One region of the Rothia sp. HMSC069C01 genome, then DNA from elsewhere that is predicted to be linked to it. Evidence: predicted binding sites of a transcription regulator. Region 1 holds the regulator's gene; the other holds the start of a gene.
The links. Region 1 encodes LexA, which represses DNA repair genes until DNA is damaged. Its sites were predicted from a motif close to TCGAACANNTGTTCGA; they were not measured.
Positions count from the first base shown of each region.

Region 2: uvrA (excinuclease ABC subunit UvrA) is a predicted target of LexA. The motif match lies at 3,410-3,425, and genes of this name have one in related genera.

Region 1 covers NZ_KV817387.1:24,558-32,663, reverse strand. The annotation lists gene dapF (diaminopimelate epimerase) at 1-35, shown strand, start outside; gene HMPREF2981_RS04105 (class I SAM-dependent methyltransferase) at 126-755, opposite strand; gene hflX (GTPase HflX) at 873-2,522, shown strand; gene HMPREF2981_RS04095 (ATP-dependent DNA helicase) at 2,570-4,555, shown strand; gene HMPREF2981_RS04090 (VOC family protein) at 4,719-5,087, opposite strand; gene lexA (transcriptional repressor LexA) at 5,191-5,859, opposite strand; gene HMPREF2981_RS04080 (LysM peptidoglycan-binding domain-containing protein) at 6,319-6,954, shown strand; gene HMPREF2981_RS04075 (imidazole glycerol phosphate synthase subunit HisH) at 7,265-7,927, shown strand; gene HMPREF2981_RS04070 (hypothetical protein) at 7,966-8,106, shown strand, end outside.
Region 2 covers NZ_KV817408.1:383,405-391,510, forward strand. The annotation lists gene HMPREF2981_RS08405 (formate--tetrahydrofolate ligase) at 171-1,883, shown strand; gene HMPREF2981_RS08410 (MBL fold metallo-hydrolase) at 2,496-3,269, opposite strand; gene uvrA (excinuclease ABC subunit UvrA) at 3,447-6,335, shown strand; gene HMPREF2981_RS08420 (aminoglycoside 6'-acetyltransferase) at 6,332-7,390, shown strand; gene HMPREF2981_RS08425 (glycoside hydrolase family 1 protein) at 7,503-8,106, opposite strand, start outside.

The sequences.
Region 1 (8,106 bases):
CAGCTCAGACGGTTGCCAAGATTGAGCTCCACTAACCCAGGATTTTTGAGAACTTATGCCTGTCAATCTTCTTCTGAGGCGAAGAAGCTGGCGGGCATTATCGCGTGAGCATCCACCTGAAGCCTTTAAGAACCTTTGGGAGAACGTACAACCTCCAAGATACGGAAACCCTTCGACATGGCATATCGAGATACCGAAAACTCGGGTCCAAAACGTTCGGTGAGCTGCGCATCCAGCCATTTTTGCAGGGAATCAGAACCCAAATTCTTTTGAACGACCAGATAAGCCGCGCCGCCGGGGGCTAGCCGCGGAAGCCACGTGAGCAGAATATTGTGCAAAACCTCTTTACCCACGCGAATCGGAGGATTGGACCAGATAGTATCGAAACGTAACGTGGGATCTATCTCATCGGGGGTGCTCACCGAGACGTTATGCAACCCCAAAGCGCGGGCATTCTGTTCCGTGAGCGAAAGCGACCGGGAATTGACGTCAATCCCATAAACCTCAGATTGCGGAGCAAGCATAGCTAAAGATAACGCGATGGGTCCCCAGCCGCATCCAATATCGAGCATATATTTTCCGTGCGGCTCAGGTACCTGCGCGAAAAGAACCGTAGTTCCCTTGTCTATTCCCGAAGGACTAAAAATACCGTTCGCGGTCGTCACGGAAACCTGACGACCCGCCAACTCAACCTGAACCGTTCGAGGTTTGAACTCGGCTTCGGGAGACGAGGAAAAATAATGCTGTTCGCTCATGAATCCAGTGTACCTGGATGTGCCCCGCATCATCGCTGCTACGCTGATGCGCCCACAGCGAGAGATACCCGAAAACCGCGACAACTGTGGCATGCGACCGCTAAAATAGAGGAACATATGAAATTAACAAATACCTCTTTTTCCAGCGAAAAGTTGCCCAGTGATGAGCAGCTACGCCGAACCGTAGAACGAGTCCTGGGTCGTGCAGACGCAGCGGCACAGACCACTATCTACCCCGAAAGCACCGGTAGCACCGCACAACGCCGCGTGCTCGATACCCGTGCCCGAGAAATTTCCGATAATCAGCGGGAACACTCAGAATTTGACGGCGAGCAGGAAGACCTCGCCGAACGCCGCGCATTACGCCGAGTCGCCGGGCTATCTACCGAGCTCGACGATGTGACCGAAGTCGAATACCGTCAGCTGCGCCTAGAACGCGTGGTTCTCGCCGGGCTATGGACCGAAGGGACCGTCGAAGATGCCGAGAACTCCCTGCGAGAACTCGCCGCACTCGCCGAAACCGCAGGATCTGAAGTGCTGGACGGGCTAGTTCAGCGCCGCCTCAAACCAGACCCCGGAACTTTTCTTGGCTCCGGAAAAGCCCTCGAACTCAAAGACATTGTTGAGGCAACCGGTGCTGATACCGTGATCGTCGACTCTGAATTAGCACCCTCACAACGACGAGCCCTCGAAGACATCGTCAAAGTCAAAGTGATCGATCGTACCGCCCTGATTCTAGACATCTTCGCTCAACACGCGAAGTCTCGTGAAGGCAAAGCACAGGTCGAACTTGCCCAACTCGAATACATGCTCCCGCGTCTGCGCGGCTGGGGCGCATCCCTGTCACGCCAGGCAGGCGGGCGTGCAGCATCCGGTGAAGGCATTGGTTCACGCGGACCTGGTGAAACCAAAATCGAGATGGATCGCCGCCGTCTGCGTGCCCGTATGGCAAAGCTCAAGCGAGAAATAGCCGCTATGGCGCCCGCACGTGAAACAAAACGCCTAAGCCGTAAACGCAACAGGGTACCCTCGGTCGCTATCGCGGGGTATACGAACGCAGGTAAGTCGTCGTTGCTGAATCGTCTGACCGATGCCGGTGTTCTGGTGGAGAACGCACTCTTCGCAACCCTGGATCCGACCGTACGCAAAGCACAGACTCCGGACGGCATCGGCTATACACTTTCGGACACTGTAGGATTCGTGCGCTCGCTACCCACCCAGCTCGTGGAAGCATTCCGTTCCACGCTCGAAGAGGTAGCCGATGCAGACGTGATTCTGCATGTGGTAGACGCATCTCACCCAGACCCTGAGGGGCAGATTCGCGCCGTGCGGGAGGTTATCGCAGATTTAGATGCTCGTCGTATACCCGAGATTATTGTGCTCAATAAAGCGGATGCGGCTGATCCCTTTATCCTCGAACGCATGCGACAGCGCGAACCGAACCACGTCATCGTCTCGGCGCGCACAGGGGAGGGCATTGACGAACTCAAGCAGAAGATCGCGGATACAATTCCGCGCCCATCGCTTGAAGTTAAGTTACTGATCCCCTACAACCACGGTGAAGTTATTTCCCGTCTTCATGCCTGGGACGCTGAGATTAAAAGTACTGCGTTTGTCTCAGATGGAACCTTTGTCACCGCTTTGGTGCGTGAGGATGTCGCCGCAGAACTCTCCGACTATGTGATCGACGGCGAGCTCCTTGAAGTGCTTGAATTGGAGCTTCAAGACTCTGCCTCTGAGCCAGAAGCCGTCTGTGAACTCGCGTAATGAGAGCGTGAGTGCCCGTGACCGATAATATTACTGCGCCCACCGGGATGGAGCTTGAAACTCTGCCCGGTGCAAAACCCGTGTTAGATTTGCTCGATCGTGCGATTGAAAAAACGGGCGGGCAAAAACGCCTCGGACAACGTAGGATGGCAGCCCATGTTGCGCAAGCTTTCGACCTCGAGCGGCATCTCCTCGTGCAGGCAGGCACCGGAACCGGTAAATCCCTCGGATATTTGGTGCCAGCCCTGCATCATGCGGGTGCAAGCACAAAACCCATTGTTGTGGCAACCGCAACCCTAGCCCTCCAAGCGCAGATCGTAAAACGAGACCTTCCAAAACTTATGGAGGCGCTCTCTTCTGAGCCCGAATCTGAAGCTCAGGTCGCAATCCTCAAAGGCAGGAACAATTACCTGTGCCTGCACAAACTCGACGGCGGATACCCCGAAGAGGAACCTGATACTCTCTTCGACATGCCTCAGCGTAGTACGTCTCGCATCGGTGAAGAGGTACTGCGGTTAAGGTCCTGGGCGGAACGAACCGAGACCGGCGACCGCGATGAACTTAAACCTGGTGTATCGGATCGTGCCTGGGCGCAGGTATCCGTGAGCGCCTCAGAGTGTTTGGGAAAACGCTGCCCCCTCGTTGAGGAGTGCTTTAGTGAGCGGGCGCGCCAAGAAGCATATGAAGCCGATCTCGTGATTACTAATCATGCGCTGCTTGCCATCAACGCTTTTGAAGGTTTAGGTGTACTTCCCGAACACGATATCGCTATTATTGACGAGGCGCATGAGCTCGCAGATCGCGTGACTGGCGCGGTGACGGATTCCCTTTCTGCTTCCTTAATTAGACGTGCCGCTCGCGATATCCGCAAGAACTCCAAAGCAGACTCCAGCGCGCTCGAACAAGCCGCCGGTTCTTTAGAAACCGCATGTGAAGGTGTTTCTGAGGGCTTAATAGAAAGGCTCGAAGGGCGACTTCTGAACGCACTCGCGGCTGTAGCCGATGCCGCACGGGCGGCGCTTTCCGACTCTAAGAGCGACAATAAAGAGGCGGATGCCGGGCTTCAGATGGCTCGTTCACGTGTTTCTGAGGTACATGATGCTGCAACGCGCATTTTAGAATCTGCTGAACATCGCGAAGTGCTGTGGTTATCACGCCAGGGCGGTTGGGAAAACGGACGATATACCGCAGCTTCTGATCAGGATCCCGCCACACTCCACGTTGCTCCTTTGAATATCGGAAGCCGTTTACGTGAGGGGCTTTTTGAGGATCGTACCGTTATTCTTACGAGCGCAACGCTTACTGTGGGGGAATCCTTCGATGCAGTAGCCGGCTCCCTGGGGCTGGCTGGGCCGCAGGCTCCGCGCTGGGAAGGTCTTGATGTAGGCTCTCCGTTTGATTATCCGCGGCAGGGCATTATGTATGTGGCTTCCGATTTGCCCAAACCGAGCTTTGGCGTGAATCCTCAGCAGCTCGAACGATTACGCGAATTATGTGAAGCTTCTGGTGGTGGGGCTCTGGGGTTATTCTCGTCGAAGCGAGGTGCCGAACAGGCGGCTGAATATGTACGTCAGCACACGGATCTGAATATTCTCTTGCAGGGAGAGTCCTCATTGCGGGCTCTTGTCGAGGAGTTTACTGAAGATATAAATGCTTGTCTTTTCGGCACCATGAGCCTTTGGCAGGGAGTGGATGTTCCTGGGGATTCCTGTCGTCTGGTACTGATGGACCGTATACCGTTCCCGCGCCCAGACGATCCTCTCGCTCAAGCGCGTACCCGTGCCGTGGCAGAAAAAGGCGGGAATGGGTTTATGGCTGTTTCGGCATATCATGCGGCAATCCGCATGTCTCAGGGATCAGGGCGATTGATACGTTCCGTCCACGATCGCGGGGTAGTGGCGATCCTTGACTCTAGGCTGGCGACTCAGCGATACGGCGGGTACCTGATGCGGGCGATGCCTAACCTTTGGACCACCCAGGATAAGAATGTTGTTTTAGGCGCTTTGGAACGGCTTTACCAGAGTATTGACTAAAAACAATAAGATACGCGGGTTTTAATACACGTTGTATTCCGGTACTGGTGCCGAGACATGAACGTAGCGAAGCGTCCATAGATGTAATGTGGGAAAGGGAGGGTACCGTTCGACGGTACCCTCCCTGATGTATTTTGCGCTTATGGCTGCCTATAGTAATTAGTTAGTCTATCGGGGCAACTCGGATACGGTTCCCATCTAGATCACTTGCTACGAAAGTCATCCCAAATACATCACGATGGGGCTCTTCCAATATGACAACCCCTTGTTCCACCCAGGCTTGGTACTGTCTGAGGATTTCTGCATCGGAGCCCTTGAGATTTATACATACCTCAGACGTACGTGTTGAAGTTTCATGAAGAGTATTGCTTGCTCCGGTCCACAACGCTAGCGAGACTCCCGGCGCTAAATCCATGGTGACATAGCGTGGCGAGGTAAAACTGACCTCAAGATTTAGAATGCTCGTATAGAAGGACACTGAGGCCTCGATATCCGATACATAGACAATAAAAACGATCTCACGGTCAATCATTGTGCTGTTATTCCTTCTGGACATGAGACGGCTGAATACGCAGGAAAGGAACCTCTAGCGTTGTGTCTTTTGAGAAAAACGCGCGCAGGTCAGAAGGTCCCCGTTAGATGCTTCGCAGAACAGAAACTACTTTACCCATCACCGTGGCGCGGTCGCCGAGTATGGGCTCATATTGGGAATTTCGGGGGAGTAGCCAGGTATGACCATCTACTTGGCGGAATACTTTGACGGTCGCTTCGTCGTCAAGAAGAGCCGCAACAATGTCTCCATTATCGGCGGTGTGTTGTTCACGTACAACAACCCAGTCACCGTCGCATATGGCGGCGTCAATCATCGAATCCCCTTTGACGCGAAGCATGAAAAGCTTCCCACTGCCCACGAGCTGGCGGGGGAGAGAGAGAACATCCTCAACGGATTGCTCAGCCGTAATAGGACCACCAGCAGCAATGCGACCTACGAGGGGCACGGGAACCATATCCTCATCGCTCACCTCAAATGTAGGCAGCTCCGGAAAATGGGCTGAAGCGCCCTCAGACTCTATATCGTCAAGAATCTCGATGGCACGCGGTAGTTTTGGATCGCGGCGAATATATCCCATCTTCTCAAGACGACCGAGCTGATGAGTCACCGAAGAAAGTGAAGCCAATCCAACGATATCGCCAATCTGACGCATCGAAGGGGGATATCCCTTCTGCTCGATTTCTGTACGAATCGCATCCAAAATTTTCTGCTGACGCGGAGTCAGCGGAGGGCGCTGAGCTTCGGGTGTCATGCGGAGCCTTCTTTCTAACTATTTACGCACGCCATGGTTCCTGGAGTATTGACTGGATCCAGGTAAGCATAACGATGAACCGTCTCGTTCTCAGTCTAAAGCATCAGAGGGAAAACTTCAAACAAATATTCTATGACCCTCGAATATAATCGAAGAAATATTTAGTAACTTTCTACTAGACTATCGAAACTAGATTCGATATAGTTGGTGTCTACGGAAGACATATTCGATAAAAGTTGAGGTTTTTCGGTGAGGTGTTCTAGTTCAAGCTCTTGCTATGCAGGGATTATTGGTCTTCGAAGTACTTCGGTATTTCTAGAGCATCTTGAGAGAATCCGAAAGCAAAATATGTGCTTTCTGCAGGAATATGAACTCATGTCAACCGCATTATGAGCACTGAGAATGGTGTGTAACGGCGAGGATATGAACTGGTCACACACCAGCGGAAAGGAAAATACTATGGCAGCGGCTACTTCTTCCTCCCGAATTCCGGCGGGGTTAACCGTTATTCACCCAGCTCGTGTTCGACAGGACTCTTATCAAACACGTTCACACTATGCTTCATCACGCCGTTCCCGTATGTCGCATCCTCGGCTGACTTCTTCCCAATCACGTGCTGTATACGAGACTTCATTCTCGGCTACACCACAGAAAGTGAACGTCACATCTTCCTCTCAGACTCAGCAGAGCGTAAACGGTAAAACATCAAGCGGACAGCGGCGGGTTCCAGAAAAACTTAAAGGTGTGTCGGTGGTTAATAAGCGCAATCCCTCATATTTTACACGTGCTATGCATCGCTCTAGGGCTCTGAAAAATTGGGTTTTTGGCATTCCGCTGATAACGTTGGCGGCCCTTGTCGTTCTTGGGGCGCTCATTCTTATATCGCCGCATACAGCAAACGCTGGAAATGAATCTCATGGTGCAGGAACCCGATACGTGACCGTTCAATCTGGAGATACGCTCTGGGATATTGCACAAGAGGTAGACCCGAAGACTGATCCACGCGACACCATGGTGCAGATCAGTAAACTTAATGATCTGCAGGGTTCAACTGTCAAAGTCGGGCAGCGTCTAGAGGTTCCAAACGTGCAATAGCAGGTGTAGCTGTCTCTTGAGCTCCTAGAAACTGTGACTGTATGCATGCGTTGTAGGGGCTGCGGTTCTCTGCTCTCATTGACTAATGTGTGATTATTAGCAGGTAGCTTTTAGAAGAGAGAGGATCTGTATCGCGTAGAGTCTTTTTGACATATGGTGCTCAATACAGGCGACGTAACATGCGGTATGCGATGATAGCGTGAGATTAGGGACAGAAACCTTGGAGTTTGTACCCTAGAGATACATGACGTTTGTATGCTCGCCCGGTTGTTCGTCTGGAATCCGGCGGGAGCGGAACTAAGGAGTCTCTATGACCACACGTCCCACCGTAGCTATACTTGGCGAATTCGGCACATATGGCGAGCTCCAGCAAGCGTGCGAGCGTGTCGGTGCCCAAGCGTTCGTTACCACAGATCTCGATTCTCTACGAGACGCTGATGGTATGGTGATTGCTGGTCATAAGAAATCTCTTGAAACATACGAGGCTGTGCGGAAACTCCACGGTGATCGGGTGCTTGGCAGGCGTGTTGCAGGCGGCCGTCCTGTCCTTGTTGCGGGGGCTGGTTTTGGGATGCTGTTTGAAGTTATCCGAACCGTGAACCCAGATCTTGGAGACCTTGATATTTCTGCATTGGGAGAGTGGCCGGGTGCTGCACAAGCTCTGGCCACCGCTGGGGCTCATCCAGGACACTATAGGGTTGAGGCTGCTGCGTCCAGTAAATTTTTACAGGATCTTCCTGAACCCTTGAATTTCAAGGCAGAGGATGCCGTGTTTACCTGGGATTTTGACCAGAGTATAGACTATATGGAGCCGCCTGCTGTCAGTTGGACTGATGCAGATCCGCGTTATATTGCAGCTGTCGAGAACGGTCCTCTCACAGCAATTCAATTTTGTCCGGTAGCTTCGGGTGCTGCAGGTGAAGAATTTCTTCGCCGCTGGGTTGCGCATCTTCCCGTCATGAACCGTTTGTAGCATCATAAATTTTACGAAAAACTGCGAAGGAGCATCACATGTCACCTCTATACTCCGGACTTATTCTTATGACTGTTGGGGCATTCTTTGCCGGTGGGGGTATATCTTTCCGTAAACAGGGCATATCTCTTGGCGCGCAGATTGTGCTGTGGATTATTGCTTTAGCCCTCTTTGGGTAC
Region 2 (8,106 bases), on a different contig from region 1:
GGCAGAATCCTATGGAACACTGGCTTATAAAGTTAACACTGATAAGTATTCTCTCTGTATGTCGAAAGGTATTGAGAGTCCGTTAGCATAGGCAGAAATGAGTGACATTCCGTGAGCTAGAGCATAGAATGGGATATGGAACTGTTGGTTTCTACTTGTTAAGGACAATGATGACGAACAAGCCTTTCCCTTCCGACCTCGAAATTGCTCTCGCTGCTGAGCTTAAGCCCATCACCGAAATAGCCGCCGAGAACGGCATCAGCGAAGATCGTTTGGAACCCTACGGTAAATATGTTGCCAAGGTCCTGCTCGACGAAAGCACCAACGCAGAAACCGCCCAAAAGCGCGGTTCCAAGTACATTGTCGTTACCGCTGTAACTCCCACACCGCTCGGCGAAGGTAAGACCGCAACCTCTGTCTCGCTAGCACAGGGATTCGCCCAGACCGGACGTAAAGCTGCGCTGGCGCTTCGCCAGCCTGCCATGGGACCAACCTTCGGTATTAAAGGCGGTGCCGCTGGCGGCGGTTACTCGCAGATCGTTCCCATGGAGAAGCTAAATCTGCATCTGACCGGTGATTTCCACGCCGTTACCGCAGCCCACAACCTTTTGGCCGCCATGATCGATAACCACCTGCACCAGGGTAATGACTTGCGTCTCGACCCCCGTGCTATCGAGTGGCGCCGCGTTATCGACATGAACGACCGCTCCCTGCGCAACATCGTAGTCGGTCTGGGCGAGCGTATTGACGGCGTGCCCCGACAGACCGGATTTGATATTACCAGTGCCTCTGAAATCATGGTGATTCTTTCGCTGGCAACCTCCTTTGAGGACCTGCGCAAACGTTTGGCGAAGATTGTTATCGGTCTGAACTACGATGGTGAGGCAGTCACCGCCGCCGATTTGAAGGCTGACGGCGCAATGGCTGTTATTCTGGCGGATGCCATTAACCCCAACCTGCTTCAGACTCTCGAACACACTCCGGCACTTATTCACGCGGGCCCCTTCGGGAACATCGCTACCGGTAACTCCTCAGTTGTCGCTGACTACGTTGGCTTGGAATACTCCGACTACGTGATTACTGAGGCAGGCTTCGGGGCAGATATGGGTGCTGAGCGTTTCTTCAACGTTAAATGCCGAATCTCAGGGCTGAAGCCTGATGCTGCTGTGCTGGTTGTCACCGTACGTTCCCTCAAATCCCACTCTGGGCTGTACAAGATCGTACCGGGCAAGCCTCTGCCCGAAGGCATGCTTGAAGAGAACCCTGCCGACGTTGAAGCAGGGGCTACTAACCTGAAGAAGCACATTGAGATTGTGCGTGACTTCGGTGTGCAGCCGGTGGTGGCTATTAACGCGTTCCCCACCGATTTCGATTCTGAGCATGAAGCTATTCGCCGTATTGCCGAAGAGGCTGGCGCTCGCGTAGCTATCCATCATGGTGTTGCTGAGGGTGGCAAGGGTACGATTGACCTGGCAAATGTGGTTGCTGAGGCTTGCGACGACGTTTCGAACCTGGAGTACACCTATGATCTTGAGGATTCTCTCGAAACTAAGCTTGAGAAGGTTGCTACTAAGGTTTACGGGGCAGACGGTATCTCGATTGCTCCCGCAGCGGCAAAGCAGCTTAAGCGTTTTGCTGATTTGGGGTACTCGCATCTACCTGTGGTGATTGCCAAGACCCACCTGTCGATCTCTTCGGATGCTTCCCTCAAGGGTGCACCCACCGGCTGGACTTTGCCTGTGCGCGAGGTTCGTCTTGCCGCAGGTGCCGGTTATGTTTACGCTATTTGCGGCACGATGCGCACCATGCCCGGTCTGAGCAAGAGCCCTGCTGCAGAGCGTATTGGTTTTGATGAAAACGGTACGATGATCGGTCTTTCGTAGTGGTTTCTGGGGCATATTTCGCCCATAAAAGACGAAGGCAAGCTTGATAAGGTGCCGTGGGCATCCTCGTTATATCGGGATGCACACGGCACCTTTTCTGCGTCTTCGTGGGCTGTACCGAGGGGTAGCTTTTACTGATTTCGTGTGTGTTGCGAAAAAACCATTCAAACAGACCAATTGGTGTATAGAATCCGCATGATTACGCAGGTTTAACAATACTGTTATTTAGGGGTGTACCTTGAAAAATGGCTGTATGACGCGGAACTTCCAGAAAAAAGTTTTAGTGATTTATGCCATATAAAAATCGATAAAATCTCGATTGGTATTTAAATGCCCTGCTTTCATGTGGGGTAAAAATAACAGAACGGTTACAAATATGCGCTCAGCTTATCTAAGGTGTTTGGGGAGCAAAAACCATGTAGAAAACCGACCCAAAAGTAGGCTAGACTTGAGTTATCAAGTGATCGAAGGTTTCATGAATTGTCCTCGAGTTGCTTGTGTTTGAGTGAGTGATAGATACCCCCGGGTGTCATAAAACGACCGCGCTATGGTAGCGCGGTCGTTTTGTTTAACCAGACTTGTGCTGCTAGAAAGCCTACAGGATGTACTGGGCTACCAGCCCCGTGAACCCCATTCTTCAAGGTGTGGACGCTCGGTGCCTAATGTTGTGGAACGCCCGTGACCCGGAAGCACAATCGCTTCATCATCAAAGTTTCCAAAGAGCTTTTCAAGAACATTTGAGAAAAGTTCGCCAAACTGCGCGGAAGAATCGGTCTTGCCTACGCCGCCGGGGAAGAGCGCATCGCCGGTGAAAAGCAGGGTAGCGGGGGAGTCATCTTCCCATGTGGTCTGCACAGAATATACGATGGATCCGGGAGTATGCCCGGGAACGGAAATAGCGCGCACCTGCAGCTCTGTATCGTAAAAATCAAAAACTTCGCCGCCGTTTAACTCGTTTTCGACCGTGAAATTTTCTTGCGCACGAATGGCCTCGGCGTCCGCGGATCCTGCATAAGTAATGGCACCGGTGAGAGATTCAAGCTCGCGCAGAGCACGAATGTGGTCCCAGTGCCCATGGGTGGCCATAATGCCCGTCACGCCAAGAGCACGGCGGGGGATGGGCTCGAAATCTTCTTCAGATTCGAGAATGCGCACTCGGCGGTCGTTTTCTTCTGTAAGGGCTAGGTTTGGGCAGTCCTGCATGATTGCCTCAAGCGTGAAGGTATACAGTGCTTCCGCATCATAAGCGGGATCGATCAGCATTTGCTCGCCAGTATGGCGAATCGTGATCAGGTAGACGCTGTTATCCATGTCTGAGACGCTTAGGGCACGTACCGTAAATTCCGGATTTTCGAAGATAAGAGTTGATTCGGGATAAGTAGCCATATATCCAGTGTACTGATGCGGTGTATATCCCGTTTCTAGCGGCAGGTATAAGGGGGTAACGGGAACGAAAGTCGCCAGGAAAAAAGTTCGCCACGAGTCAAACCTGCATCATAAAGCATGCTATCCCCGCCGAAAGAGCGTAGAATGTAGATTCGAAGATAGACGAAAGGATTTTCGATGCCTCCCCGCGCTGGATCAGCAACCACCCCTTTGCAGTCAAACGACTTGAGTAGCATTCGTGTGCAGGGTGCCCGTGAGAACAACCTCAAAAATGTTGATCTTGCGATTCCACGTGACGCAATGGTGGTTTTTACAGGGCTATCGGGATCGGGTAAATCTTCACTTGCTTTTGACACCATCTTCGCAGAGGGACAACGCAGGTACGTTGAATCACTATCTTCCTACGCGCGTATGTTCCTTGGGCAGGTGGATAAGCCCGATGTTGATTTTATTGAGGGGCTATCGCCAGCGGTCTCTATCGACCAGAAATCTACTTCAAAAAACCCGCGGTCGACGGTAGGCACCATAACTGAGATTTACGATTATATGCGCCTGCTGTGGGCCCGTGTAGGACGTGCGCATTGCCCTGTCTGTGGTGAAGAAATTACCAAGCAAACCCCGCAGCAGATTGTCGATGCACTGCTGGAATACCCCGAACGTACGCGTTTGCAGGTTCTTGCCCCCGTGGTATCAGCTCGCAAAGGTGAGTTTGTTGATCTGTTCAAAGACCTGGTGACACAGGGCTATTCGCGTGCCCGGGTGGACGGAAAAACAGTTCAACTTTCGGATCCTCCTAAACTAGCGAAACAATACAAACACACCATTGACGTTGTGGTAGATCGCATCGTGATCAAGGAGGGCATCCACCAGCGACTGACCGATTCTGTGGAGACCGCACTCAGACTAGCCGATGGCCGCTTGCTCATCGAATTCGTAGATGTACAAGCAGATTCACCCGAACGTACCCGAACATTTAGTGAAAACCTTGCCTGCCCCAACAATCATCCCCTGCAGGTGGACACTATTGAGCCGCGCGCCTTCTCCTTCAACTCGCCCTTCGGCGCATGCCAAGCTTGCGATGGTATTGGCTCCAGGCTTGAAGTTGATGAGGATCTTTTAGTACCCAACCCAGACATGACTCTGGGTGAAGGTGCTATTGCTCCGTGGTCGCAGGGAAAATCTACCACCGAGTATTGGCTACGTCTTCTTGCAGGTCTCGGCGAAGAGCTCGGATTTGATCTTAACACTCCGTGGAAAGATCTTCCTGCCAAAGTTCGCAAAGCAATTCTGGAGGGCAAAGATTTTAAAGTTGAGGTCTCGTACCGCAACCGTTTTGGACGCGAACGCCGCTATACTTCCGGGTTTGAGGGTGTTAAAGCCAATATCATGCGTAAACATCAAGAAACTGAATCTGATTTTGCGCGTGATCGCTACGAACAATATATGCGTCAAGTTGCATGCCCGGTATGTCACGGTGCGCGGCTTAACCCTACTATTCTCAGCGTCAAAATTGAGGGTAAATCCATTGCGGATGTAACCGCTATGCCGCTTCGTACCGCCTTAGATTTTATGCGCGCCCTAAAGTTGACCCCTCGCGAGGCTAAGATCGCCGACCAGGTGCTCAAGGAACTAGATGCACGCCTGCAATTCCTCTTGGACGTAGGGCTCGATTACCTGACGTTATCACGTTCCGCTGGCACGCTTTCGGGCGGGGAGGCCCAGCGCATACGACTGGCAACCCAGATTGGTTCCGGGCTCGTTGGTGTGCTTTATGTGTTGGATGAGCCCTCTATAGGTTTGCACCAGCGCGATAACCGACGTCTAATCGATACCTTGACAAAGCTACGCGATATGGGAAATACCCTCATCGTAGTGGAACATGACGAAGACACGATGCGGGAAGCCGACTGGATTGTCGATGTTGGTCCAGGCGCGGGCGAACATGGCGGTGAAATCGTCCATTCGGGCACTTACAAGGAACTTTTGTCCAATAAAAAGTCGATAACCGGTGATTATATGGCGGGTCGGCGCTCTATTGAAGTTCCAAAGAAACGCCGCCCACATGACCGTAAACGTGTGTTAAAGGTCTATGGAGCTCGCGAGAACAACCTCAAAAATGTTGATGTTACCTTCCCCCTAGGTGTTTTTACCGCGATCACAGGCGTATCGGGATCGGGTAAATCAACCCTCGTGAACGATATTCTCTATACCTCACTGGCGAATAAACTCAACGGTGCAAAACAGGTTCCAGGACGGCACAAGAAGGTAGACGGTCTGGAACATCTGGATAAGGTTATTCACGTTGACCAATCGCCTATTGGGCGTACCCCGCGGTCAAATCCCGCGACGTACACCGGTGTATTCGACCATATTCGTAAGCTCTTTGCCGAGACGAATGAGGCTAAAATGCGCGGATATACGCCCGGGCGGTTCTCGTTCAACGTTAAAGGCGGTCGATGCGAAGCATGCTCGGGTGACGGTACCCTCAAGATTGAGATGAACTTCTTGCCGGATGTGTATGTGCCCTGTGAAACCTGCCAGGGAAAACGCTATAATCGCGAAACCCTCGAAGTGCATTACAAAGGTAAGACTATTTCTGATGTGCTTGAAATGCCGGTTGAAGAAGCTGCAGAATTTTTTGCGGCCTTCACCCCGATCGCTCGGCACTTAAACACGCTGGTTGATGTGGGGCTTGGCTACATTCGTCTAGGGCAGCCCGCAACCACGCTTTCAGGTGGTGAGGCGCAGCGCGTGAAACTTGCCGCAGAGCTGCAGAAGCGTTCTAACGGTCGTTCGATCTACGTGCTTGATGAGCCTACAACAGGTCTGCATTTTGAGGATATCCGTAAGCTCTTAACTGTGCTTCAGTCTCTTGTTGACAAGGGCAATACCGTTATTACAATTGAACACAACCTTGATGTCATTAAATGTGCTGACTGGATTATTGATATGGGTCCGGAAGGTGGCGACGGTGGAGGCACCGTAATCGCCGAAGGAACGCCTGAAGACGTCGCACAGGTCGAGGAGTCTCATACCGGACGTTTCATCAAGGAACTTTTGGTATGAGTGATATTTCAGGTGATCATCCGCGAGCGCAAATGCGCGGTGCTGTAACAACTCTCGACAGAGTACGCCATATTCTTGCTGCTCAGTTAGAGGCAGATTTCTGTTTACCTGCGGGAGCTATCTCTCAAGCACAGAATCTGGGTGCTGAGGTCTTGAGTGCACTGCAGCTTCCAGCGGAAGAGATGAGCGCATCCCGCCGCCGCAACGCTGATACCTGGGAACTTCGGGTAGGTAACTATCTGGGCGTGGGGTTGCTTTGCGCAAAGTATCCCCGGGTTTTGAAAACGGCCACTGAGTATATGCGTGGGGATCTCTCAAATTGGCTGGGCGATTATGCACCGTTACGCCAGCTGAATGAACTCTTGACCCCTTACAGCCAGCAGGTGAGCGGAACAAGCGTATATTACACGCCTTCACGTAACCTGCTTGAATCTGTGGTTCCGCCGGATGTTTCGGCGCAAGAGGTTAAATGTGCGGTACCTGGAATCGGTATGATGCGCCGGGTAGATAGCGGGACGCTTCGAGAATCCTTACGGCAACATATTTGCGGTCTTCACACGGTGATGACGGTACCGAACGCTTCGGCAGATGCTTTAGAGGCAGACGAAGATGATATGGCAGCTTCGGAACTCTCGGTACGAATAGAGCTCCTTCAACCTGAGCAGTACGAGCGTTTTCGCGGTGATCCACGGTATGCGAACGCTTTAGGGTTTAGCAAACGTCGTCCCGATATTACGGTCCTTGCCGCGTTTGACTCTGACGCCGACCTTGCTTTGGCGGATCCTTTAGCAATGGCGGGTGCAAGTGACGATTCGCCACTGATGCGTCAAATCGGTATTGATGTGCTGCCACAGGTGCGACAACGCAGGCTTGCTGCGCGTCTTGTATATGAACTTTCCCGAATGGTTCTTGCCGATGGGTATGTTCCGTTTTATGGGACCAGCCCTTCACATGTGCTCTCACAGCGCGTGGCTTTGGCGGCCGGGTTCATCCCTACATGGTGGGAGTTTGTCTCAACGAGCATGCACGATATGCCGCTCGATGTAGCATCGTAAGGTTTGTAAAATTTTCGGCGAGAGTCAGAGAATTTCAGTGAGCGCCCACAACACAGGGTTGGTCTTTCAGAAACTTACCCGAAGACCAACCCCGCATTTCTCACAAGATTTACTAGGAGTTCTCAAGCTCCGCACCGTTAGATACGATCACTCGACGGTACCATTCAAAAGACTTCTTACGGTAGCGGGAGAGTGACCCCGAACCGTCGTCATGACGATCTACATAGACGAAACCGTAGCGTTTCGACATCTGCGCTGTAGACGCCGAAACCATGTCGATACAGCCCCACGTAGTGTAACCGAGTAGCTGCACGCCATCGGCAATAGCTTCGCGCACCTGTTCCAGGTGTGCCCGCAGATAATCGATACGGTAATCGTCGATCACGGTCATTTCACCATCGACCTCAACAAGTTCGTCGCGTGCGCCTAAGCCGTTCTCGACGATGAAGAGCGGTTTCTGCCAGCGGTCCCAGTACTGGTTGAGTACAATACGCAGCCCGACAGGATCGATCTGCCATCCCCACTCGGAAGCAGTCAATGTCGGGTTAGATACTCCACCGAGAATATTTCCTTCGCTGCTTTCGCCGCAGCTTGGGTCGCTGCTGGCACAGGTGGACATGTAGTAGCTGAATGAGACAAAATCGACTGTATTTTTGAGGTCTTCCCGATCTTGTTCGGTAATGTTGAGCTCGATACCTTTTTCGTGGAGCATGCGT